Regions from separate parts of the Streptomyces hawaiiensis genome, predicted to be linked through region 1. Evidence: riboswitches for the same ligand, from Rfam matches in the RefSeq annotation. Region 1 holds a riboswitch; the other holds the start of a gene.
What was found. Region 1 has a riboswitch for ZMP and ZTP ahead of CEB94_RS37730 (bifunctional 5,10-methylene-tetrahydrofolate dehydrogenase/5,10-methylene-tetrahydrofolate cyclohydrolase). Riboswitches for the same ligand answer to the same signal wherever they lie in the genome.
Positions count from the first base shown of each region.

Region 2: linked by a shared signal. The riboswitch ahead of CEB94_RS25065 (glycine hydroxymethyltransferase) and the one ahead of CEB94_RS37730 (bifunctional 5,10-methylene-tetrahydrofolate dehydrogenase/5,10-methylene-tetrahydrofolate cyclohydrolase) in region 1 are both predicted to bind ZMP and ZTP.

Region 1 covers NZ_CP021978.1:8,310,660-8,322,070, forward strand. The annotation lists gene CEB94_RS37690 (elongation factor G) at 1-461, shown strand, start outside; gene CEB94_RS37695 (cellulase family glycosylhydrolase) at 544-2,403, shown strand; gene CEB94_RS37700 (YncE family protein) at 2,396-3,649, opposite strand; gene CEB94_RS37705 (TetR/AcrR family transcriptional regulator) at 3,797-4,456, shown strand; gene CEB94_RS37710 (hypothetical protein) at 4,607-4,957, opposite strand; gene ctaD (aa3-type cytochrome oxidase subunit I) at 4,954-6,561, opposite strand; gene CEB94_RS37720 (RNA polymerase sigma factor) at 6,667-7,233, shown strand; gene CEB94_RS37725 (CU044_5270 family protein) at 7,226-8,431, shown strand; partial or broken gene CEB94_RS37730 (bifunctional 5,10-methylene-tetrahydrofolate dehydrogenase/5,10-methylene-tetrahydrofolate cyclohydrolase) at 8,432-8,728, opposite strand; ZMP/ZTP riboswitch at 8,735-8,819, opposite strand; gene CEB94_RS37735 (nuclear transport factor 2 family protein) at 8,913-9,278, opposite strand; gene CEB94_RS37740 (hypothetical protein) at 9,453-9,740, shown strand; gene CEB94_RS37745 (ABC transporter ATP-binding protein) at 9,797-11,411, opposite strand, start outside.
Region 2 covers NZ_CP021978.1:5,402,801-5,414,211, forward strand. The annotation lists gene pabB (aminodeoxychorismate synthase component I) at 1-1,690, opposite strand, end outside; gene CEB94_RS25045 (antibiotic biosynthesis monooxygenase) at 1,721-2,299, opposite strand; gene CEB94_RS25050 (DMT family protein) at 2,427-3,272, opposite strand; gene CEB94_RS25055 (hypothetical protein) at 3,397-3,744, shown strand; gene CEB94_RS25060 (glutathionylspermidine synthase family protein) at 3,761-4,936, shown strand; ZMP/ZTP riboswitch at 5,085-5,170, shown strand; gene CEB94_RS25065 (glycine hydroxymethyltransferase) at 5,204-6,652, shown strand; gene CEB94_RS41930 (hypothetical protein) at 6,746-7,024, opposite strand; gene trpS (tryptophan--tRNA ligase) at 7,784-8,797, shown strand; gene CEB94_RS25080 (2'-5' RNA ligase family protein) at 8,937-9,515, shown strand; gene dprE2 (decaprenylphospho-beta-D-erythro-pentofuranosid-2-ulose 2-reductase) at 9,528-10,283, opposite strand; gene dprE1 (decaprenylphosphoryl-beta-D-ribose oxidase) at 10,306-11,411, opposite strand, start outside.

The DNA.
Region 1 (11,411 bases):
GCGGCTACTGGCCCCGCCAGAGCCATGCCCACCAGGGCTTCGACAAGAGCATGTCGAGCACGGGCGCCGACTTCCGCGGCGTGACCCCGCTGGTGCTGATCGAGGCGCTGCGGCGGGCCGGGACGCGGGTCCACGAGCCGATGCACCGCTTCCGCATCGAGGCCCCGGCCGACACCCTCGGCGCCCTGCTGCCGGTCCTCGCCGGGCTCGCTGCCGTACCCGAGACGACGGGGAACCGGGACGACCTCTGCGTCCTCGAAGGCACGGTGCCCGCTGCCCGGGTGCACGCCCTCGAACAGCGGCTGCCGGGACTCACCCGGGGCGAGGGCGAGCTGGAGAGCTTCTTCGCCCACTACGCGCCCGTCACGCACGGCACGGTCCCCGAACGCCCGCGCACCGACCACAACCCGCTGAACAGGAAGGAGTACTTGTTGAACGTGACACGAAGGGTCGGTGGTTGACGTGTGAGGGTTGTCCGAGAGGGAACTTACTCCAGAGTCAGAGGTGTTGACGGTGTCCTGATATCGCCGGACTGTAGTGGACATGCCGACTATCCGAGCGCGTCTCCTGGTCGTCCTGGTCGTCCTCTTCGGCTCCGTGTCGGTGGCGGGCGTCCCGCCGGCCACCGCCGTGCCCCCTCCCGGCTCCCTCTGGTTCGACGACCCCACCGTCACGGTGCGGGACGGCCGCTTCACCGACGCCCACGGCCGCGAGATCGTCCTGCGCGGCTACAACGTCTCCGGCGAGACCAAGCTCGCCGAGAACAAGGGCCTGCCCTTCGCCTCGGTAGCCGACGCCCGCACATCGGCGACCGCCCTGCGCGCCCTCGGCGGCGGCAACACCGTCCGCTTCCTGCTGTCCTGGGCCTACGCCGAGCCCGAGCGCGGCCAGGTGGACACGGCCTATCTGGCCGCCGCCACCGACCAGATGAAGGCCTTCCTCGACGTGGGCATCCGCGTCTACCCCGACTTCCACCAGGACCTCTACTCCCGGCACCTCTTCGACGCCGACAGCTGGTACACCGGCGACGGCGCCCCCAAGTGGGCCGTGGACGCCGGGAACTACCCGGACGAGTCCTGCGGGATCTGCCTGTTCTGGGGGCAGAACATCACCCAGAACGAGGCGGTGACACGTGCCACCCACGACTTCTGGCACAACGCGCACGGCGTGCAGGACGCCTTCCTCGCCACCGCCCAGAAGACCATGGCGTACGTACGACAGAACCTGAGCGCGGACCAGTTCAGGGGTATCGCCGGGTTCGACCCCTACAACGAGCCGCACGCGGGCGTCTACGACTCCGGGCAGACCAGCCGCGCCTGGGAGAAGGACGTGCTCTGGCCGTTCTACGAGAAGTTCCGGACCCGCATGGACACGGCCGGCTGGCGCGACAAGCCGGCCTTCGTCGAGCCGAACCTCTTCTGGAACGCCAACCTCGACTTCCAGAAGCAGGAGGGCGGCCTGCTCGACGCCGGCGCACTCGGACCCCGCTATGTCTTCAACACCCACTTCTACGACCAGAAGGCCATCTCCGGCGTCTTCATGTGGGGCAAGGCGGCCGACGGCCAGTACACGGGCGACTTCAGCACCGTCCGCGACCGCGCCGCGGCCGCGCGGACGGCCGCCGTCGTCAGCGAGTTCGGGCACCCGCTGGCGGGCAACGTCTCCGACAAGGCGCCGACCGTCCTCAAAGCGATGTACCAGGCCCTCGACTCCCGTGTGAAGGGCGCCGACTGGTGGTCCGACCCGGCGGCCTCTGGACCCGTGCTCTCCGGTTCCCAGTGGCAGTGGGACATCTACAACGGCCGCCACCGCGAGCTGATGAACGGCAACCCCGACAAGGTGCTCACCGCCGGCGACGCCTGGAACGACGAGGACCTGTCCGCCGTACGCCTCGACGACTCCGGCAAGCCCGTACTGCGCCAGGACGCCCGGCTCCTGGACCGCCTCTACCCGAGCGCCACGGCCGGTACGACCGTCGGCTTCACCTACGAGGACCGCTCCCGGGACGGTTCGACGACCCTGACCTGGAACCCCGTGCCGAGTTCGCTGCCCAGCGTGCAACGGCTGGTGGGGTCGGGGCAGTACGGGCTGCTGCTGTGGCGCTCGGACGGCGGCCCGGCGCCCACCGAACTGCATCTGCCGGCGGGCTTCCCGACCGCGTCCACCACCGTCGTCTCCGACCTGGGCACGGCTCACGCCCCGCCGGCCTACACCTCGACGACGCCGATCGGCGTGGCGCCGGAGCCCGGTGGCACGGGAAGCCGCCGCCTGCTGCTCACCGCGCCGGACTCGGGCGTCCTGCACTACGCGCTGGTGACCAACGGGGCGACGGCTCCCTCGGCGGATCTGCTCGCCGCGGCCCGCTCCGAACTGGCGGCCTGGGCGGCGAAGGAGGTCAACTAGCGGACGGGCTCGTCCAGCCGGCCGCCACATGGCCGAGCCGGACGCGCTGCGGGTGGTCACCGACCGGCACGGACACGACCTTCTTCCCGGTGGCGAAGTCGATGGCCGTGACCTGGTCGGTGCCGCTCTCGGAGATCACGCAGGCCTTGCCGTCACCGCTGACCGTGGCCCAGTAGGGCTTGGAGGCGGTGACGAGCGGGCCCTCCTGGAGCGTGGCGCGGTCGACGACGGTGGCGTAGTCGTCCATCGTGCCCGCGACGCACAGTTTGCGTCCGTCCGGGCTCATCGAGATGCCGTGATGGCGCGAGTCGTTGACGAAGGTCGTGCGGTCGTCGCTGGTCGCCGGGTTCTTCGGCAGGGTCTTGGTGCGGGTGATCTTGTCGGTGGCGATGTCGTACTCGAAGAAGCCGTTGAAGAAGGAGACCTGGAAGTACAGCTTCGACTCGTCCGGCGAGAAGACGGCCGGGCGGACCGCGTCGGAGTGGTCCTTGAGGCCGAGCGCGTCCAGTTGCGGGCGCATGTCGATGACCTTGACCTGCTTGTACGTGGTGGCGTCGACGACGGTGATACGCCGGTCGCCCTTCGTCCAGTCCAGCCACGGGGCGTCGGTCTGCGTGTTCACGTCGCCGATCGCCATGTTGTAGATGTACTTGCCGTCCTGGGTGAAGATGTTCTCGTGCGGCTTGTCGCCGGTGCCGAACTTGCCCAGTTCCCTGCCGGTGACGATGTCCAGCACATGAACGGTGTTGGAGGTCGACGCCGAGACCGCGACCCGCTTGCCGTCGGGGGAGACCGCCATGTGGTCGGAGCGGTAACCGGACACGGGGAAGCGCCAGTTGATCCGCCCGGAGGCGAGGTCGATCGAGACGACGTCGGCGAAGCTCGGCCGGGATACGACCATCGACGTCCCGTCCGGCGTGGAGTACATGTCGTCGACGAACTGGTCGTGGCCCTCGCCGACGCTGTTGCGGATCGCCATGAAGTAGATCCACTTGATCGGGTCGGCGTTGATCTCGGCCATCCGCTGGTCCTTGTCGGGGATGACGTTGATCCGGCCTATCTTCCCGAAGTCACCGGTCGCTCTGATGACTTCGGCGGTGCCGTCCCAGTTGTTGCCCACGAACATCACCTCGCGCAGCGCGGCGGAGGAACTCGGGGCGGCCACGGCGGCGGTCGCGGGAACGGTGGCGGTCAGGACCAGGGCGGCGGTCAGGGAGCACAGGTGCCGTCGTCGGAAGACGGACATGGCTGATCCCTCCTCTGCGGGTGGGGGTGAGGAATCTGAACACACGTGCTTTCAGAGTCAACTTACTGCAAAGTAAGGAAGGGGCCGCCTTCTCCACAAGACCGCGTGCACGACAAAATCAGTGTGCGATCGACGAAAGGAGAGCCGGTGCCGGGCAGACTCAGAGCACCGACCGGCCGCTACGGCGGCAAGACCGCCGAGGAGCGGCAGGCCGAGCGGCGCCGACGGTTCCTCGACGCCGCGCTCCAGCTGTTCGGTGACACCCCCGGCTTCCGCTCCACCACGGTCGCGGCCCTCAGCGAGACGGCCGGGCTGTCCACCCGCCAGTTCTACGAGGAGTTCCGCACCCTCGAGGACGTGCTCGCCGCGTTGCACCTCCAGGTCAACGGCTGGGCCGAGGCCGCGGTGCTGGAGGCGGCCGCGGGCGCGGCGGACCTGCCGCTCGTGGAACGCGCCACCGCCATCTTCCGCGCCTACGCCGGGAACGTCGCCGCCGATCCGCGCCGGATCCGCATCACCTTCGTCGAGATCATCGGCGTCAGCCCGCGCCTGGAGGAGCAGCGGCTCGCCCGCCGGGCCGGCTGGGTCGACCTCATCTGCGCCGAGGCCGACGCGGCGGCCGCACGCGGAGAGGCGGCGCCCCGCGACTACCGTCTCGCCGCGACGGGTTTCATCGGCAGTGTCAACGGCCTGCTGCACGACTGGAGCGCCGGCTGGGTGGACGCGACACTCGACGAGGTCGTCGACGAACTGGTCCGGCAGCTGCTGGGGATCCTGCGGCCGCCGGGATGGCGGCCGCAGGGGTGACGGCGGCCTCGCCGGAAGCGCGAAGCCCGGGACCCGCGTCCGCGCTCCCCGAGCCGCTGAAGGCCGCCGCAGAGAAGGCCGGTGACATGGCCACGGACCGGGCGGCCGCGCCGGTCCGAGCGAGGTGTCACCCGGACCGGTTCTGACCGGCTAGACCGACGCCCGCACCACAAGATCCGTCGCCGTCACCAGCGCCACCCCCAGCAGCAGTCCGGCCAGCAGCCGAGCGCGGAGCCTGCGGTACAACGCCTCGTACTCGCCCCGCAGTTCCTCCCCGCGCCGGGCCGTGCGCTGCCACGAGGCCCGGGCGAGGGCGAGATGCTCCGCCGCGAACTGCCGCTCCACCTCCGCCCGTTGCGCCTCCGGCAGCCAGTCGAGCCCGGCGGTGAAGCGGACGGCGGCCGTACGGGCCTCCTCACGCGCGGCGGCGGCGAGCAGATGCCCCTCGACCTCGTTGTGGAACGCCCGCAGGTCCCTGGGGAGCCCTTCCATGGCCGTCATCGCAGTGTCAGCTCCCGCTCTGCCGCCGCGATGGCGTCGTGGTGCAGGTCGAACGCCGGGGACTCGCTGCGGATCTTCGGCATGGTGATGAAGTTGTGCCGCGGCGGCGGGCAGGAGGTCGCCCACTCCAGGGAGCGGCCGTAGCCCCACGGGTCGTCCGCCGTGACCTTCTCGCCGTACTTCGCCGTCTTCCACACGTTGTAGAAGAACGGCAGCATCGACATGCCGAGCAGGAACGAGAAGACACTCGACACCGTGTTGAGGGTCGTCAGTCCCTCCACCGCCAGATAGTCGGGGATCCGCCGCTGCATGCCCTCGGCACCGAGCCAGTGCTGGACGAGGAACGTGCCGTGGAAGCCGATGAACAGCGTCCAGAAGGTGATCTTGCCGAGGCGCTCGTCCAGCATCTTGCCGGTGAACTTCGGCCACCAGAAGTGGAAGCCGGAGAACATCGCGAACACGACCGTCCCGAAGATCACGTAGTGGAAGTGCGCCACCACGAAGTACGAGTCCGAGACGTGGAAGTCGAGGGGCGGCGAGGCCAGCAGCACACCGGTGAGTCCGCCGAAGACGAAGGTGATCAGGAAGCCGGTCGCCCAGAGCATCGGTGTCTCGAAGGACAACGAGCCCTTCCACATCGTTCCGATCCAGTTGAAGAACTTCACGCCGGTCGGGACCGCGATGAGGAACGTCATGAAGGAGAAGAACGGCAGCAGCACACCGCCGGTGACGTACATGTGGTGGGCCCACACCGTCACGGACAGACCCGCGATCGCGATGGTCGCGCCGATCAGACCCGTGTAACCGAACATCGGCTTGCGGGAGAAGACCGGGATGACCTCGGAGATGATGCCGAAGAACGGCAACGCGATGATGTACACCTCTGGATGGCCGAAGAACCAGAAGAGGTGTTGCCACAGCAACGCCCCGCCGTTGGCGGAGTCGAAGATGTGCGCGCCGAACTTGCGGTCGGCCTCCAGCGCGAACAGGGCCGCGGCCAGCACCGGGAAGGCGAGCAGGACCAGGACACCGGTCAGCAGCACGTTCCACACGAAGATCGGCATGCGGAACATCGTCATGCCCGGGGCGCGCATGCAGATGATCGTGGTGATGAAGTTGACCGAGCCGAGGATGGTGCCGAAGCCGGAGAAGGCCAGACCCATGATCCACATGTCGGCGCCGATACCCGGGCTGCGGACCGCGTCCGAGAGCGGGCTGTAGGCGAACCAGCCGAAGTCGGCCGCGCCCTGCGGGGTGAGGAAGCCGCCCACCGCGATGAGCGAGCCGAACAGGTACAGCCAGTAGGCGAACATGTTCAGCCGCGGGAACGCCACGTCCGGCGCGCCGATCTGCAGCGGCATGATCCAGTTCGCGAAACCGGCGAACAGCGGCGTCGCGAACATCAGCAGCATGATCGTGCCGTGCATCGTGAACGCCTGGTTGAACTGCTCGTTCGACATGATCTGCAGACCAGGCCGGGCCAGCTCGGCGCGCATGAGCAGCGCCATCACGCCGCCGATGACGAAGAACGCGAACGACGTGACCAGGTACATCGTGCCGATCGTCTTGTGATCAGTGGTCGTCAGCCACTTGAGGTGCCTCATGCCCCGCCTGTGTCCGCGCCCCGTTCGGACGTCACACTTCACCGACGCGACGAGAATCACGAAACCGGGTGTGACGATCGAGAAGGTGCCGGACACGTACGGGACATGAGCAACGACGAGATCTTCGCCGCTGCCTACCGCGAGCACTACTGGGCGGTCAGCCGTTATGTCGCGCGTCGACTGGACGGGCGGGCCGGCGAGGTGGAGGAAGTGGTGGCGGAGGTGTTCACGGTCGCCTGGCGGCGCCGGGCCGACCTCCCGGCCGCCGCGCTGCCCTGGCTGTACGGCGTGGCACGCAACTGCCTGGCCAACGCGGTACGCGGCCACGGACGCCGCCGCCGGCTCGTCGACCGGCTCGGCAACGACCACACCGCGCACGGCCGGCACATCGCGGCGGGCCCCGAGGCCGACACGCCCGGCGGCTGGGTGCACGAGGCACTCGCCCGGCTCTCCGCCGCCGACCAGGAGGTGCTGCGCCTGACGGCCTGGGAGCAACTCGGTATCGAGGAGGTCGCCGTCGCCCTCGGCTGCGGCAGCCGGGCCGCCGCCATGCGGCTGCACCGCGCCCGGGGCCGCCTCAGAGCGGAGATCGACCGGATGCGTCCCGAGTCCCGGTACCCGATCGCTGAGCACTCCTGCATGACCGCCCCGAAGGAACACGGCCATGGCTGACGAACTCGAACTGCTGCGCGGCGCCGACCCGGTGCCGCCCGACGGCCCACACTTCGGCGACGGTCCTCTGGATCACAAGGCCGAGCTTCGCCTCGAGCGGCTGCTGCGGGACCCGGGGGACGGGCTTTCCGGGCGGATGCGGGACCCGGGGGACCGGCCCTCCTGGCGCCTGCGGGCTCGGCCGGGGTGGCTCTCCGGTCGTCCGCGGGACCGGCGGAGTCTCCTCTCCGGTCGTCGTCTGCGAGACCGGCGGCGCCTCTCCTCGGCCCGCCTGCGGGCTCGGCCGGGGTGGCCCTCCGGTCGTCTGCGGGACCGGCTGCCGCCCGGTTCCGGCCGGTTCCGGCCGTGGTCCCGATCGGTGTGGGGGTCCCGGCTGGCCTGGGGGCTGGTCGCCTCGGCCGTCGTCGCCGCCCTGACCCTCACCTTCGTGCTGAGCGGCCCGAGCACCACGTCCGCGGTCGCCGCGCCCCGCCCGCTGGTGATCGAGTCGGGCTCCACACCCGTACCGCTGGACCGGCTGGCCGACCGCGCCGCGGCCGAGGCTGCGGCCGACGGCGCGGCCCGGCTGCGCAAAGGCACGCACGTGCAGTCCTGGAGCCTGGGAATGTCGGACGACAAGCCCCCGATCACCCTGCCCGAGGAGCGCATCGTGCGCTGGCGGCCGGACGGCAGCCACACCGAACTCGTCGTGGCGACCGACCCGAGGCGCCCCGGCCGTCCGGTCCTCTCCGACGAGGACGGCGCACCGCGGCTCGTCGACGACCGTCACGTCCTCCTCGACCAGACCTACCCGCCCAGCTGGAGCGACGCCCCGCCCGAGTCGCCCCCGCCCCATGACCCGGCGCGGCTGCGCGCCTACCTGATGGAGGCTCAATCCATCGACACGCTGACCACGCCAGAGTTGCTGGACGCCACGGCGACGCTGCTGGACCACTGGACGCTCGGCGCGCGGGAGAGCGCGGTGCTGGCCCGGCTCCTGGCCGGCGCGGAGGGGCTGCGGCCGGCCGGCCAGGTGACCGACCGGCTGGGCCGACGCGGCCAGGCCTACGTGAACGACTCGCGCGGCGTTCGCCGCATGCTGATCATGGACCCGGCCACCGGCGCCGTCCTCGGGCTGGAGAGCACCCTCAGCAGCCCGGATCCCGAGTACGGCGTCGAAAAGGGCGCCGTCATGTCGTACAGCGCCTGGATGCGCTGATCACACCCCGGTGACACCGAGTTGCCGGGCGGCGGCCTCCACCGTCTGCTCCAGCAGCGTGGCGATGGTCATCGGACCGACGCCGCCCGGCACCGGTGTGATCAGCGAGGCCAGCTCCACGGCGGAGTCGAACTCGACGTCGCCGACGTTCCCCGCGTTGTACCCGGCGTCGATGACCACGGCGCCGGGCTTGATGTCCTGGCCGTGGACGAGGCGGGGCCTGCCCACCGCGGCCACCACGATGTCGGCCTCGCGCACGGCCGCCGACAGGTCCCGCGTGCGCGAGTGGCAGTAGCTGGTGTGCTGCTTCGCCCAGGCGCACGGCATCGACTTCCGCGGGGCCGCTCCCCGGTGGTGCTCCACCTCGGCGCCAGTCACGGCCCGGCCCCATCCTAGGTCGTGTCCGCGAGGTCCCGCCTGCCCTCCGGGCGAACGACGGGACCTCGCGGACACGACCTAACCGAGCACGGCAAGGCTCCCGCTACTCGTCCCAGGCCTGGACCAGGGTCTGTTCGGCGATCTTGCCGCCGCGCAGCGCGATCATGGACTCGGACAGGACGCGTACCCCGTCCGCGTACTCGCAGCTCTCGCTGTAGGCCGCCTCGTCGCCCTGGATGACGCACCGCTCCAGCTTGTGCGACATGTCGCGGCTGTAGACGTCGTCCAGCATCCGGCCGATCTCGTCCCGGCCGTGCAGGACCTTGGGGTGGCTGGGCTGGGTCGTGCGGTCCACGATGCGAAGCTCCGCGTCGTCGGCGTACAGGGAGAGCAGGATGTCCGGGGTCTGTCCTTCCACGCCCCGGCGCAGGGTCTCCCGGTCGAAGGCGGGGTCTGCCGCGGTTCCCATGATGACCTCCTTCGAAGGGCCGCGGCCCGACGGGAGCGGGCCGCGAAAGGCCTCTCCTGACGAGCGTCCTCCCGCCCGGCGGGGTCGGCAAACGCAGCCGGGGCACCGGGCCTGACGGGTGAGGGGCACCGCCCGCCCGTGTCCGCCGGGGGGCCCGCCCGCGTTGCGAAAGGCATGATCTCAACGCGGCGTATCGCCGCCGCCGTTGGTCTCGCCGCTGGGGTCACCGGCCTCGCCGCGCCGATGGCGAACGCGGCCGACGCGGAAGCGAAGAGCCCGCTCAGCCCGATGGCCACGCTCGACTCGCTGACCGTGAGCGACATCCCCGCCGAGCACAGGGACGAGATCCCGCGGCCCTCCTCGCAGCCGGCCGGGCTCAACCGCCTCAACGACCTCGACCAGCTGAACCATGTCGTCGGTCTGGGCTCCCCGGTCTTCGGCTTCGTTCCGAACGTCCGCTGACGCCGCGCGTGCGGGAGGTCCGACCGGATCCGGGCGGACCTCCCGCACGCCCGCGTTCAGTCCGCGGTGGCCAGGAACTGCGTCGCCGCCAGCTCCGCGTAGAGCGGATCGGCCGTCACGAGCTCACGGTGTGTGCCGACGGCCCGGACCCGGCCCGCGTCCATCACCACGATCCGGTCGGCCATCGTCACCGTGGACAGCCGGTGCGCCACGACGAGGACCGTGGTCGTCCGGGCCACGTCCGCGACGGTGTCGCGCAGCGCCGCCTCGTTCACCGCGTCCAGTTGCGAGGTCGCCTCGTCGAGCAGCAGCAGTCGGGGGCGGCGCAGCAGCGCGCGGGCGATGGCGACGCGCTGCCGCTCACCGCCGGACAGCTTGGTGCCGCGGTGCCCCACGAGCGTGTCGAGGCCGGCGGGCAGCCGGGAGATCAGGCCGTCGAGCCGGGTCGTCTTGAGCACCCGCGCGAGGGCGTCCTCGTCCGCCTCCGGATGGCCCAGCAGCAGGTTGTCCCGCAGTGAGCCCGACAGGACCGGCGCGTCCTGCTCGACGTAGCCGATCGCGGCGCGCAGCCGGGGCAGCTCCCAGTCGTGCAGGTCCCGCCCGTCCAGCGTGATCACACCGGTCTCGGGGTCGTAGAACCGCTCGATCAGGGAGAAGACGGTGGTCTTGCCGGCGCCGGAGGGGCCGACGAACGCCGTCATGCCCTGCGCGGGCACGGTGAACGTCACCCCGTGGTGGACGTAGGGCAGGTCGTCGGCGTAGCGGAAGCGGACGTCGTCGAAGGTGAGGGCGGCGGGCTGCGCGCCGGGGGAGGGCAGCGGTGCGGCCTCGGCGGCCGGCTCGGAGGGCAGGCGCAGCGCCTCCTCGATGCGGGTGAGGGCCGCGGCGCCCGTCTGGTACTGCGTGATGGCGCCGACGACCTGCTGTATCGGTGACATCAGGTAGAAGACGTACAGCAGGAACGCCACCAGGGTGCCCACGTCGACCGCGCCGGTCGCGACCCGCGCGCCGCCCACGGCGAGCACCGTGATGAAGGCGATCTGCATGGCCAGCCCCGCCGTGTTGCCCGCGGCCGCCGACCACTTGGCGGCCCGCACGCTCTGCCGCCACGACTCCTCGGCCGCCTCGTGCAGCGTCCGCTCCTCGCGGTGCTCCGCACCGGACGCCTTCACGGTGCGCAGGGCGCCGAGGATCCGCTCCAGCGAGGCACCCATGACGCCCACCGCGCTCTGCGCCTGCCGGCTCGCCTGGTTGATGCGCGGCACGATCACCCCGAGGACCACGCCCGCGCCCAGGATCACGGCGAGGGTGACGCCGAGCAGCACGGCGTCCACGAAACCCATCATCACCACCGTGGCGACGAGGGTGAGCCCGCCCGTGCCCAGGCCGACCAGCGAGTCGGTGGTGACCGCGCGCAGCAGGGTCGTGTCGGAGGTGATGCGGGCCATCAGGTCCCCGGGTTCGCTGCGGTCCACGGCCGGTATGCGCAGCCGCAGCAGATACGACGACAGGGCGCGCCGCGCGCCGAGCACCACCGACTCGGCGGTGCGGGTCAGCACGTACGAACCCAGCGCGCCCAGCGCCGCGTTGGCCACGACCAGGGCCGACATGGCGAGCAGGGCGCCGGTGATGGCCCGGTCGTGCGACAGGTCGTCGATCAGGCCCCGCGCG
Region 2 (11,411 bases), 2.9 Mb from region 1:
AACCGACGTAGCCGCCGGTGAAGTCGAACGGCAGCCCGGTCGCGTCCACCCGGCGGTTGCTCAACTGCCGCTTCAGGTAGTCGAAGACACTCGCCCTCACCCGCCGCATGGGCCGCCCCGCCCGCTCGATCTCACACCGCCCGGCACCGACGTCGTACCGCACGAACTCGGCCAGCGGCCCCTGGTCGTCCCCGAGGAACGAGAACCGCGACCGTCCCGGCTCGACCAGCGAACTGTCCAGCCAGAAGCTCCGCGGCGACCCCGAGAACATCCGGCCGAAGACCGCCTCGGCGTCAACGGCCCCGGTGACCCGCCGGGTATGCAGCCGATACCCGACCCGCCCGGGCCGGCGGGGCCGGGGGATGGCGGCGGACGGGCCGGCCTCGGCATGCGTCTCCTGCTCCGCGTCCGGGGCGCCCCGGCCCGGCGCATCGGCCGAACCCACGGGGCCGACGCCACCGGCCACCGCAGCAGCCGAGACGACCTCACCCGACGCGACGGCCCCACCGGCCGCGAGCGTCCCGGGCTCGTCGGGTACGACTGCCGCGGGCTCGCCGGACGCGAGCGTCCCGCGCCCGCTGGGCATGAGCGTCCCGGGCCCGCTGGGCACGAGCGTCTCGGCCTCGCTGGGCGCGAGCGTCTCGGCCTCGCCAGGTATGACCGTCTCGGGCTCGTCGGGTACGACTGCCGCGGGCCCGCTGGGCGCAAGCGCCTCGCCTCGGCCGGGTACGACCGTCTCGGGCCCGTCGGGTATGACTGCCCCGGGCTTGCCGGTCGCGAGTGTCCCGGACCTGCTGGGCGCGAGCGTCCCGGGCTCGCCGTGTACGAGCGTCCCGGCCCCGCCGGGCACGACCGCCCCGGCCCCGCCGGACAACACCGCCCCGGCCCCGCCGCACACGGCCGCCCCGGCCCCGCCAGGCGTGCTCGCAGTGGCCTGCGCGAGTGCGGCGACCTGGAAGGCGGCCGCGGCCACGGGACGACGCAGGCCGGCAAGGTCGAGAACGCCCCCCGGTATCCGGCGGGCCCCCGTATCGCACTCCGGGACGAGCGGCCGCCGACGGACCCCCTCGTGCGACGGCACCGCCGTGTTCTTCGTGCGCAGCTTGCCCGCCCGCGCGGCGGTGAGGTTCCGGAAGTTCACGAGCATGCGGTGCCCGTACTCCGTGAGGACCGACTCCGGATGGAACTGCACTCCCCACAGCGGCCGGCTGCGGTGCCGGAGCCCCATCAGGACACCGTCCTCCGCCCAGGCCGTGGCCTCCAGCGTCTCCGGCAGGGGCTCGCGCACGGCCAGGGAGTGGTAGCGGACGGCGGTGAAGTGCTGCGGCAGGCCGTGGAACAGGTCCCGTCCGTCATGGCGGATCGTGGACAGATGCCCGTGCCGCGGCTCCGGAGCGGGCCCCACCAGCCCGGCCTCGCCGAGCGCGATGCCCTGATGCCCCAGACACACACCGAGCACCGGAACCGGCGAGGTGGCGAGCAGTCTGCCCCCGATGCCGAAGTCACGGGTCTCGCCCGGATGCCCGGGGCCGGGGGAGACCACGAGATTGTCGAACGCCCGGAGATCAGGAAGACCGTCGACGGGCGCGTCGTTCCGGACCACGACCGGCTCCTCGCCGTTGACCTCGGCGATCAGCTGGAACAGGTTGTACGTGTAAGAGTCGTAATTGTCGATGAGCAGGGTCTTCACCCGCCCACCTCCCTCTGTTCGTTCGCGGGCCTATGTGGCCCGGCGTTTGTGCCGCCCGCGCAGCGCCTGGAGCGACGGGTACAGCCATTTCCGGAAGAAACGCTGGAGCCGCGGCATGAGAATCCAGGTGACAAGGGCCGTCACACACAGACACAACAACAGCGTGCGAAACAGTGCATTGAGGTCACCGAGATAGGGAAGCACCGTCAGATTGAACAGGAGCACCGGCGGGAAAACCGCGCTCATATTCACGAACCACAGTTTCCATTTCGACGGCGGAGCCGGTGGCGCGGGTGTAAGGGTCTGCGCGTCGAACCAGGCCCGGGCACCCGGCACCCTCCGGCGCTCCGCCTCCCGGGCGACCCCCTCCAGTCGGGCGTCCCACTGTTCCCGGGAGGGCGATTTCTCCCAGGCCAGGGCCGAACCCTCGCTGGCGAAGCGATAGACGACATGCCACTCCGCCCCTCCGTCGACAAGTACGCCACCCCCCAGAAACCCCGGCTGCCGCGCGGTCGCGCCCAGTAAGGCCCACCCCCAGGAGTGGAAGTCGGCCGCACGGCCCGGCGTCACGCGATAGGCCACGGTGACCGTGACTGGATTACTGGTCACGCCGTCCCGTACGGAAAGCGCTCACCGCGCGTTCAAGATTCAACAAACAATTTTCCGGTTCTTCGCAAGGCAGCTGGAAGATTGTCCGGAAGGCGAAGACTTTCCACAGCTGGGAAAGCCCTTCCGCTCACCGCGGTGCGACAGCGCGCTCCTCCGCCTCCACCGGCGCCTCCCCGAACCGCGACAACGCCAGCGCCCCGGCCACCGCCACCGCGAAACCGAGGATCGCCAGCCACCCCAGCCCCGGCCGCGTCCGGTCCCCGAGCCACACCACACCGATCAGCGCGGGCGCGACGGTCTCTCCGAGCACCAGCCCGGCCGTCGCCGTCGTCACCGACCCGCGCTGCAGGGCCGAGGTCAGCAGCAGGAACGCGGCCCCGCCGCCGAGCAGCAGCGCGTACGTCGCCGGATTGGGGAACAGCTCACCGGGCGACAGCCCGTCGATGAGCCGCACCGACACCTCCACCACCCCGAACCCGAGCCCCGACCCCAGCCCGAGCGCCAGCGCCCGCCCCCGCTCCGGCAGCCGCCCGCCCGCCGCCCCGAGCAGCAGCACCCCACCCGCCGCCCCGAGCATCGCCCACTTCAGCCCGGCCGGCCCGGCCTCGTCGCCCTCCGCCCCCGACGCCAGCCCCAGCAGCGCGAGCCCGGCACACACCACCGCCACCGCCGCCCACTCGACGCGGCTCAGCCGCACCTTGAGCAGCCGCGCCGCGACCACGGCCGTCACCGCGAGGCTCGCGGCCATCGCCGCCCCCACGGCGTAGATCGGCACGGACCGCAGGGCGAGGATCTGGAGTACGAAACCGAGCCCGTCCAGCGCGAGGCCGGCCAGATACCGCCACTGCCGCAGCGCCCGCCACAGCAGTGCCAGGTCCCCGCCCGGGCCGGTCGCCGCCGCCGACCGCGCGGCGATCGCCTGCAACACCGTCGCCGTACCGAAGCAGACGGCCGCACCAAGGGCACACACCATTCCAAAAATCACAAATCGACAGTAGGGGAGCGGCTGCCGACGGGGGGCCATGCGCGCCCGTTCACACCGATCTCTAGGCTGACCGTCTGTCAGTGCACGACGGGGAGACTGGGGGAGCACGCACATGGCTGAAACACGGCGAAGGCTGCGCTCGAGCACGGTGGTGCTGGGGGGCATGGGCGTCCTCGCGGCGGCCCTGTCCGCGTGCGGTTCCGACCCCGACCGCCGCTGCGTGGACCGGGACAGCTACGACTACATCAACGGCTACAAGATCGTCGCCGACAAGAACTGCTCGTCCGGTACGTCCTCCTCCGGCAAGGGCCGCAAGAAGACCGGCAAGGCCACGGCCACCGACGCCGACTGGTACTACGACGCCGACACCAGCGGCGGCTACGCCGACAACGGCACCTTCAGCCGCAGCGAGGCCGTCGACCGGGGCGGCTTCGGCTGCTCCGGCAGCGGCGGCGGCTGACGGGCGGGCACGGCAGATGGAACGCCGGACCATGGAGCCCCGCCCCGGCTGGCAGCGGACCGTCGAGGAACAGGGCCTGATCTACCCCCTCACCCGCTACCCCGACGACTCCCTGCGCCCCTACTGGGACGAGAGTGCGTACTACGTCTTCTCCCTGGAGGAGATCGAGGCCCTCGAAGAGGTGGTCGAGGACCTCCACCGCATGTGCCTGGCGGCCGCCGAGCACATCGTCACGGAGGACCGCTTCGCCGACCTGGGCATCACCGACCCCCGCGTCGCCCGCACGGTCGCCGAGGCCTGGCACCGCCGCGCCGAACTCCCCTCCGTCTACGGCCGCTTCGACCTCCGCTACGACGGCACCGGCCCGGCCAAGCTCCTGGAGTACAACGCCGACACCCCCACCTCACTGGTGGAGGCCGCGTCACCCCAGTGGTTCTGGATGGAGGAACGCTTCCCCGGCGCGGACCAGTGGAACTCCCTGCACGAACGCCTGATCGGCGCCTGGAAGAAGCAGGCCGCCCTGCTCCCGCCGGGCAGCCCTCTCTACTTCGCGTACTCCTCCGCCGACGAACTCGGCGAGGACATGATGACGGTCGCCTACCTGAAGGAGACCGCCGAGCAGGCCGGCCTCGCCACCGACTGGATCTCCATGGAGGAGATCGGCTGGGACCGCCTCTCCGGCCGCTTCGTCGACCAGCGCCTCCGCTTCATCCGCAGCGTCTTCAAGCTCTACCCCTGGGAATGGCTCACCACCGACCGCTTCGCCGACCACGTCCTCGACACCCTCGACAACGGCGGCGGCACGGGCTCCACCCTCTGGATCGAGCCGGCCTGGAAGATGCTCCTCAGCAACAAGGCCCTCCTCGCCGTCCTCTGGGAGCTCTACCCCGGCCACCCCAACCTCCTCCCGGCGTACCTGGACGGCCCGCGAGACCTGCCGGGCTGGGTCGCCAAGCCCCTCCTCGGCCGAGAGGGTGCGGGCGTCACGGTCCACGAGCCCGGATCCGCCCCCGCCCTGCGCGACGAGCCCTGCTGCTACCAGCAACTGGCCCCGCTCCCCGACTTCGACGGCAACCGAGTGGTCCTGGGCGCGTGGGTGGTGGAGAACGAGTCGGCGGGTCTGGGCATCAGGGAGTCCTCAGGCCTGATCACCGACGAGTACGCGAGGTTCCTGCCCCACGTGATCCTCTAAGAGGGGCTGAGGGCCCACGCCTGTAAGGGGCGCGGGGCTGTGACATGTGCGGCTTCGCCGCGTGGGCGCGATCAACCACATGCGACCCGCACCCGGCACCGAAGAGCAACCCGGCGGACGCCCCCCGCCCACCCCACCCGGTAGGCTGACCGAGGGCCGTGACTGGCGCGCTGGGATGGACGAACCATCGGGGAGCGGCCCGAGAGATGAGTGCCGTGCGCCTGGGCCGTACCGTGAACGCTGAACGCAACGTCCGGAGGTCCACACATGTCAGCCGAGCCCCTCTCCACCGCTTCCACCGCCTACCGCGCCGCCCTCGACGTGATCCGTGCCGTGGAACCCCGCGTGGCGGACGCCATCGGCCAGGAGGTCGCCGACCAGCGCGAGATGCTCAAGCTGATCGCCTCCGAGAACTACGCCTCCCCGGCCACGCTCCTGGCGATGGGCAACTGGTTCAGCGACAAGTACGCCGAGGGCACCATCGGCCGCCGCTTCTACGCTGGCTGCCGCAACGTCGACACCGTCGAGTCCCTCGCCGCCGAGCACGCCAAGGAACTCTTCGGCGCCCGCCACGCCTACGTCCAGCCGCACTCCGGCATCGACGCCAACCTCGTCGCCTTCTGGGCCGTCCTCGGCGCCCGCGTCGAGGTGCCCTTCCTGGAGAAGACCGGCGTCCGCCAGATCAACGAGCTGACCGACGCCGACTGGGCGGAGCTGCGCCAGGCCTTCGGCAACCAGCGCATGCTCGGCATGTCCCTGGACGCCGGCGGCCACCTCACCCACGGCTTCCGCCCGAACATCTCCGGCAAGATGTTCGACCAGCGCTCCTACGGCACCGACCCGGCCACCGGCCTGATCGACTACGAGGCCCTGCGCGCGAGCGCCCGTGAGTTCAAGCCGCTGATCATCGTGGCGGGCTACTCGGCGTACCCCCGCCTGGTGAACTTCCGGATCATGCGCGAGATCGCCGACGAGGTCGGCGCGACCCTCATGGTCGACATGGCGCACTTCGCCGGCCTGGTCGCGGGCAAGGTCCTGACCGGCGACTTCGACCCGGTCCCGCACGCCCAGATCGTGACGACGACCACCCACAAGTCGCTGCGCGGCCCCCGCGGCGGCATGGTCCTGTGCGACGACTCCCTGAAGGACCAGGTCGACCGCGGCTGCCCCATGGTCCTCGGCGGCCCGCTCCCGCACGTCATGGCCGCCAAGGCCGTGGCCCTGGCCGAGGCCCGCCAGGAGTCCTTCCGCGACTACGCCCAGCGCATCGTGGACAACTCCCGGGCCCTCGCCGAGGGCCTGATGCGCCGCGGCACGACCCTCGTGACCGGTGGCACGGACAACCACCTGAACCTGATCGACGTCGCCTCCTCCTACGGCCTCACCGGCCGCCAGGCCGAGGCCGCCCTGCTCGACTCGGGCATCGTCACCAACCGCAACGCCATCCCCGCCGACCCGAACGGCGCCTGGTACACCTCCGGCATCCGCATCGGCACCCCCGCCCTGACCACGCGTGGCCTGGGCACCGCCGAGATGGACGAGGTCGCCGGCCTCATCGACCGCGTCCTCACCACCACGGAGCCGGGCACGACCAAGTCGGGCGCTCCCTCCAAGGCGGCCCACGTGCTCGACGCCAAGGTCGCCGACGAGATCTCCCGCCGCGCCACCGACCTCGTGGCCGGTTTCCCGCTGTACCCGGAGATCGACCTGGGCTGACGCCCACGGCTCGTCACCCGTCCAGGTCGACCAGGACCTGACACGGCTCCTCCCGCGGCGGTCCGGCTTCCCGCCGGGCCGCCGCGCGGCGTATCAGCAGCACGCCGCCGACACCGGCCGCGAGCCCGGCCACCAGCCCGCCCACCGCACATCGCCCCGCGCCGGACCGGACAGATCCGCGGCGGCCGTGCTTTCCACGGGCCCGCCCTCCGCGTCACCGACCAGCCGGGCCAGGTCCAGCCGCTCGAAGACCGACTTTGGCGCCCGGTGCCAGCGGATGTCGTCGTCCTCCACGGCGGGCGCCGGATCCGAGCGCACCCAGGGCGCGCCGTCTTCGGTCACCACCAGCTGGTCCTGCCGCTCGACGGCCACGTCCCCGCCCGGCGGCCGGTTCGTGCTCGGCCAGCCGCCGACACCGGACAGTCTCCCAGACCACCGTGAGCCGCGCCGGCGGGAAGTCCCCCTCCGCCCAGCCCTCCGGCACCCGCTCCGTCCCCGCGTGCGTGGGCTGCAACAACTGCCACAGCCGGGCAAAGGCGGGCTCCCCCGACCGCACCGCCACGGTCCGCCCGGTACCACCCGCGACAACCATCGCCACATCGGGAACGTCCCGCCCCCGCCCGGGCAGACCTCCGACACCCGCCACGGCCGTGGTCCGTCCGGTGTGGTCCGCGACGGCGGTTTCCCCGTCGGGGAGGTCCGGCTCCTGCGCGGGGAGTGCTCCGGTGCCCGCCACCACCGCGGTCCGCCCGGTGCCGCCCGCGACGACCATCGCCACATCGGGGGCGTCCCGCCCTCGCGCCGGAAGGCCCCGGCGGTCGTCGCCGTCGCGCACCCGGCCAGGGCCACCGCCACCGTCACGACCAGCATCCGCCGCACCCCGCCCCGGGCCCGCGCCATACCCGTACCGCCCCGGGCCCGTCCTCTGCCCGTCCCGCCCCGGACCCGTTCTCTGGTCGCTCCGACCCGTGCCCGCATCGGTCCCCCTCCAGGTCCACACGCGTCCGAGCACCGTCGTGAACGGCTCCTCCCGCGTCCTCACACCCTTGTTACACCGCCGGGGCCGAACGGGATCCCGGCTGTTTCCGGCCGGTTCCGGATCGGCCTCCGGGACCTGAGAGAATGGTGAGCATGGCCTCTGACCGACCTCGCGTGCTCTCCGGGATCCAGCCCACCGCCGGCTCGTTCCACCTCGGCAACTACCTCGGCGCCGTCCGCCAGTGGGTGGCCCTCCAGGAGACCCACGACGCGTTCTACATGGTCGTCGACCTGCACGCGATCACCATCCCGCAGGACCCGAAGGACCTGCGCGCGAACACGCGCCTGGCCGCGGCCCAGCTCCTCGCGGCGGGTCTCGACCCGGACCGCTGCACGCTCTTCGTGCAGAGCCACGTCCCCGAGCACGCCCAGCTCGCCTGGATCATGAACTGCCTCACCGGCTTCGGCGAGGCCGGCCGGATGACCCAGTTCAAGGACAAGTCCGCCAAGCAGGGCGCCGAGCGCGCCTCGGTCGGCCTGTTCACGTACCCGGTCCTCCAGGTCGCGGACATCCTGCTCTACCAGGCCCACGAGGTCCCGGTCGGCGAGGACCAGCGCCAGCACATCGAGCTCACCCGCGACCTCGCCGAGCGCTTCAACGGCCGTTTCGGCCCGACCTTCACCGTGCCGAAGCCGTACATCCTCAAGGAGACGGCGAAGATCTACGACCTTCAGGACCCGTCGATCAAGATGAGCAAGTCGGCGTCCACGCCGAAGGGCCTCATCAACCTCCTCGACGAGCCCAAGGCCACGGCCAAGAAGGTCAAGAGCGCCGTCACCGACACGGACACCGTGATCCGCTACGACGTCGCCGAGAAGCCGGGCGTCAGCAACCTCCTCGGCATCTACTCGACCCTCACCGGGGCGGGCATCGCCGAGCTGGAGGAGAAGTACGAGGGCAAGGGCTACGGCGCGCTCAAGACGGACCTGGCCGAGGTCATGGTCGACTTCGTGACGCCGTTCCGGGAGCGCACCCAGCAGTACCTGGACGACCCCGAGACGCTCGACTCGATCCTCGCCAAGGGCGCCGAGAAGGCCCGCGCGGTCGCCGCCGAGACCCTCGCCCAGGCGTACGACAGGGTCGGCTTCCTGCCCGCCAAGCACTGAACCCACCCCCGCGCACAGCCGTACCACCGAACAGCGCTGTACATCACTTCGGTTGCGCCTGCCCGTAACCCGGCCGTGGCCGTACAGTCGATAACCGGGTGGTCGTATCAGCGGCCACACTGACACGACAGGAGACGACGTGGGGACCGTAACGATCGGTGTCTCGATCGCGGTCCCGGAGCCTTACGGCAGCGAGCTCCAGCAGCTGCGCGCGGGCTTCGGCGACGCCGCTGCTCACGGCATCCCCACGCACGTCACCCTGCTGCCGCCGACGGAGGTCGACGAGGCCTCCCTGCCGGCCGTCGAGGCGCATCTGGCCGAGGTCGCCGCGGCGGGCCGCGCGTTCCCCATGCGGCTGTCCGGCACCGGCACCTTCCGGCCCCTGTCGCCGGTGGTGTACGTCCGGGTCGTCTCCGGCGCGGAGGCCTGCACGCGGCTCCAGCAGCAGGTCCGCGACCCCGCCGGGCCGGCCGCGCGCGAACTGCAGTTCCCGTACCACCCGCACGTCACCGTGGCGCACGGCATCGACGAGGCGGCCATGGACCGCGCCTTCGAGGAACTCGCCGGCTACGAGGCCGAGTGGCCCTGCACCGGCTTCGCCCTCTACGAGCAGGGCGCCGACGGCGTCTGGCGCAAGCTCCGCGAGTTCCCCTTCGGCGGCTCGGTGGTCCCCCCGCAGGCCGGGCGGGTGGAGCGCGGCTCGGTCCCCACCCGCTGACCCGCCCGCGGGTCAGACCGGCAGCCGCCGGAACACCCCGCGCGGCAGGTGCCGCAGCGCCGCCATCACCACGCGCAGCGCCCCCGGCACCCACACCGTCTCCGCGCGGCGCCGCAGCCCCAGCTCCACGGCCGTCGCGACCGCCTCGGGTGTGGTCGCCAGCGGCGCCTCGGGCAGACCGGCGGTCATCCGCGTCCGCACGAAGCCGGGGCGTACGACCATGACGTGCACGCCCGTGCCGTGCAGCGCGTCGCCCAGGCCCTGCGCGAAGGCATCGAGGCCGGCCTTGCTGGATCCGTAGATGAAGTTCGCGCGGCGGGCCCGCTCGCCCGCGACCGAGGACAACACCACCAGGGAGCCGTGCCCCTGGGACTGGAGCGAGCGGGCGCACACCAGGCCCGCCGAGACCCCGCCCGTGTAGTTGGTCTGCGCGACCCGCACCGCCGCCTCCGGCTCCCGCTCGTCGCGGGCCTGGTCGCCGAGCAGCCCGAAAGCGAGCAGCACCATGTCGATGTCGCCCTCGGCGAAGACCTTGCCGAGGACGGCCTCGTGGGAGGCCGGGTCGAGCGCGTCGAACGCGATGGTGTGCACGTCGGCCCCGAGCCCGCGCAGCTGCCCGGCGGCCTCCTCCAGCGCGGGGGAGGGGCGGCCCGCGAGCCAGACCGTGCGGGTGCGGCGGGCGATCAGCCGGCGGGCGGTGGCCAGCGCGATCTCGGACGTACCGCCGAGGACGAGCAGGGACTGGGGGAGGCCGAAGGCGTCCTTCATGACAGCAGCTCCTAGAGGTTGCTCACAGACTGAGGCGGCGGGCCAGGTCGGACACGAACACCCCGCGCGGATCCAGCTGGGCGCGCAGTTGGCGGAAGTCGTCGAGGCGCGGGTACATGGCCGCGAGCAGCTCCGGGCGCAGCCGGGCGTCCTTGGCGAGGTAGACGCGTCCGCCGGCGGCGGCGACCTCCTCGTCGAGTTCGTCGAGGAAGGCGCCGAGGCCGGGCAGGCCCGCCGGGATGTCCAGTGCCAGCGTCCAGCCCGGCACGGGGAAGGACAGCCAGCCCGGGTCGGACTCCCCGAAGCGCTTGAGGACGGCCAGGAAGGACGGGCAGCGGCGTTCGGAGATGCGGCGCACGATGCGGCGCAGGGCGTCCTCCCGGCCGTAGCCGACGACGAACTGGTACTGCACGAAGCCGCCGCGGCCGTAGACGCGGTTCCAGTGCGGCACGCCGTCCAGGGGGTGGAAGAAGGCGGAGATGCGCTGGAGTTGGCCGGTGCGGGTGCGGGGGGCCTTGCGGTACCAGAGCTCGTTGAACAGGCCCACGGTCGTCCGGCTGAGGAGGCCCTCGGGGAGGATCGCGGGGGTCGCCGGGAGGCGGGGGGTGCGGAAGGCGAGCGGGTCGCGGCGCAGGCGTGCGGGAAGCGCGTCCAGCGGCGCGTGGTCGCCCCGGGTGAGGACCGCGCGGCCGGTGGTGGCGCCCCGGGCCAGCAGGTCGATCCAGGCGACCGAGTAGCGGTAGCGGTGGTCGGTGGCCGCCAGCCGGGCCATCAGGTCGTCGAGGTTCGTCGCCCGCTCGGTGTCGACCGACATCAGCGACGTCTCGACGGGCTGGAGCCGGATCGTCGCGGTGAGGATCACGCCGGTCAGGCCCATGCCGCCGGCGGTGGCGTCGAAGAGCGGCGTGCCGGGGACGACCGTGCGGATCTCGCCGTCGGCGGTGAGCAGTTCGAGGGCGAGGACATGCCGGGCGAAGGAGCCCGAGACGTGGTGGTTCTTGCCGTGGATGTCGGCGCCGATCGCCCCGCCGACGGTGACGTACCGGGTGCCGGGGGTGACCGGCACGAACCAGCCGAGCGGCAGCAGCACCTCCATCAGCCGGTGCAGGGAGACGCCCGCGTCGCACA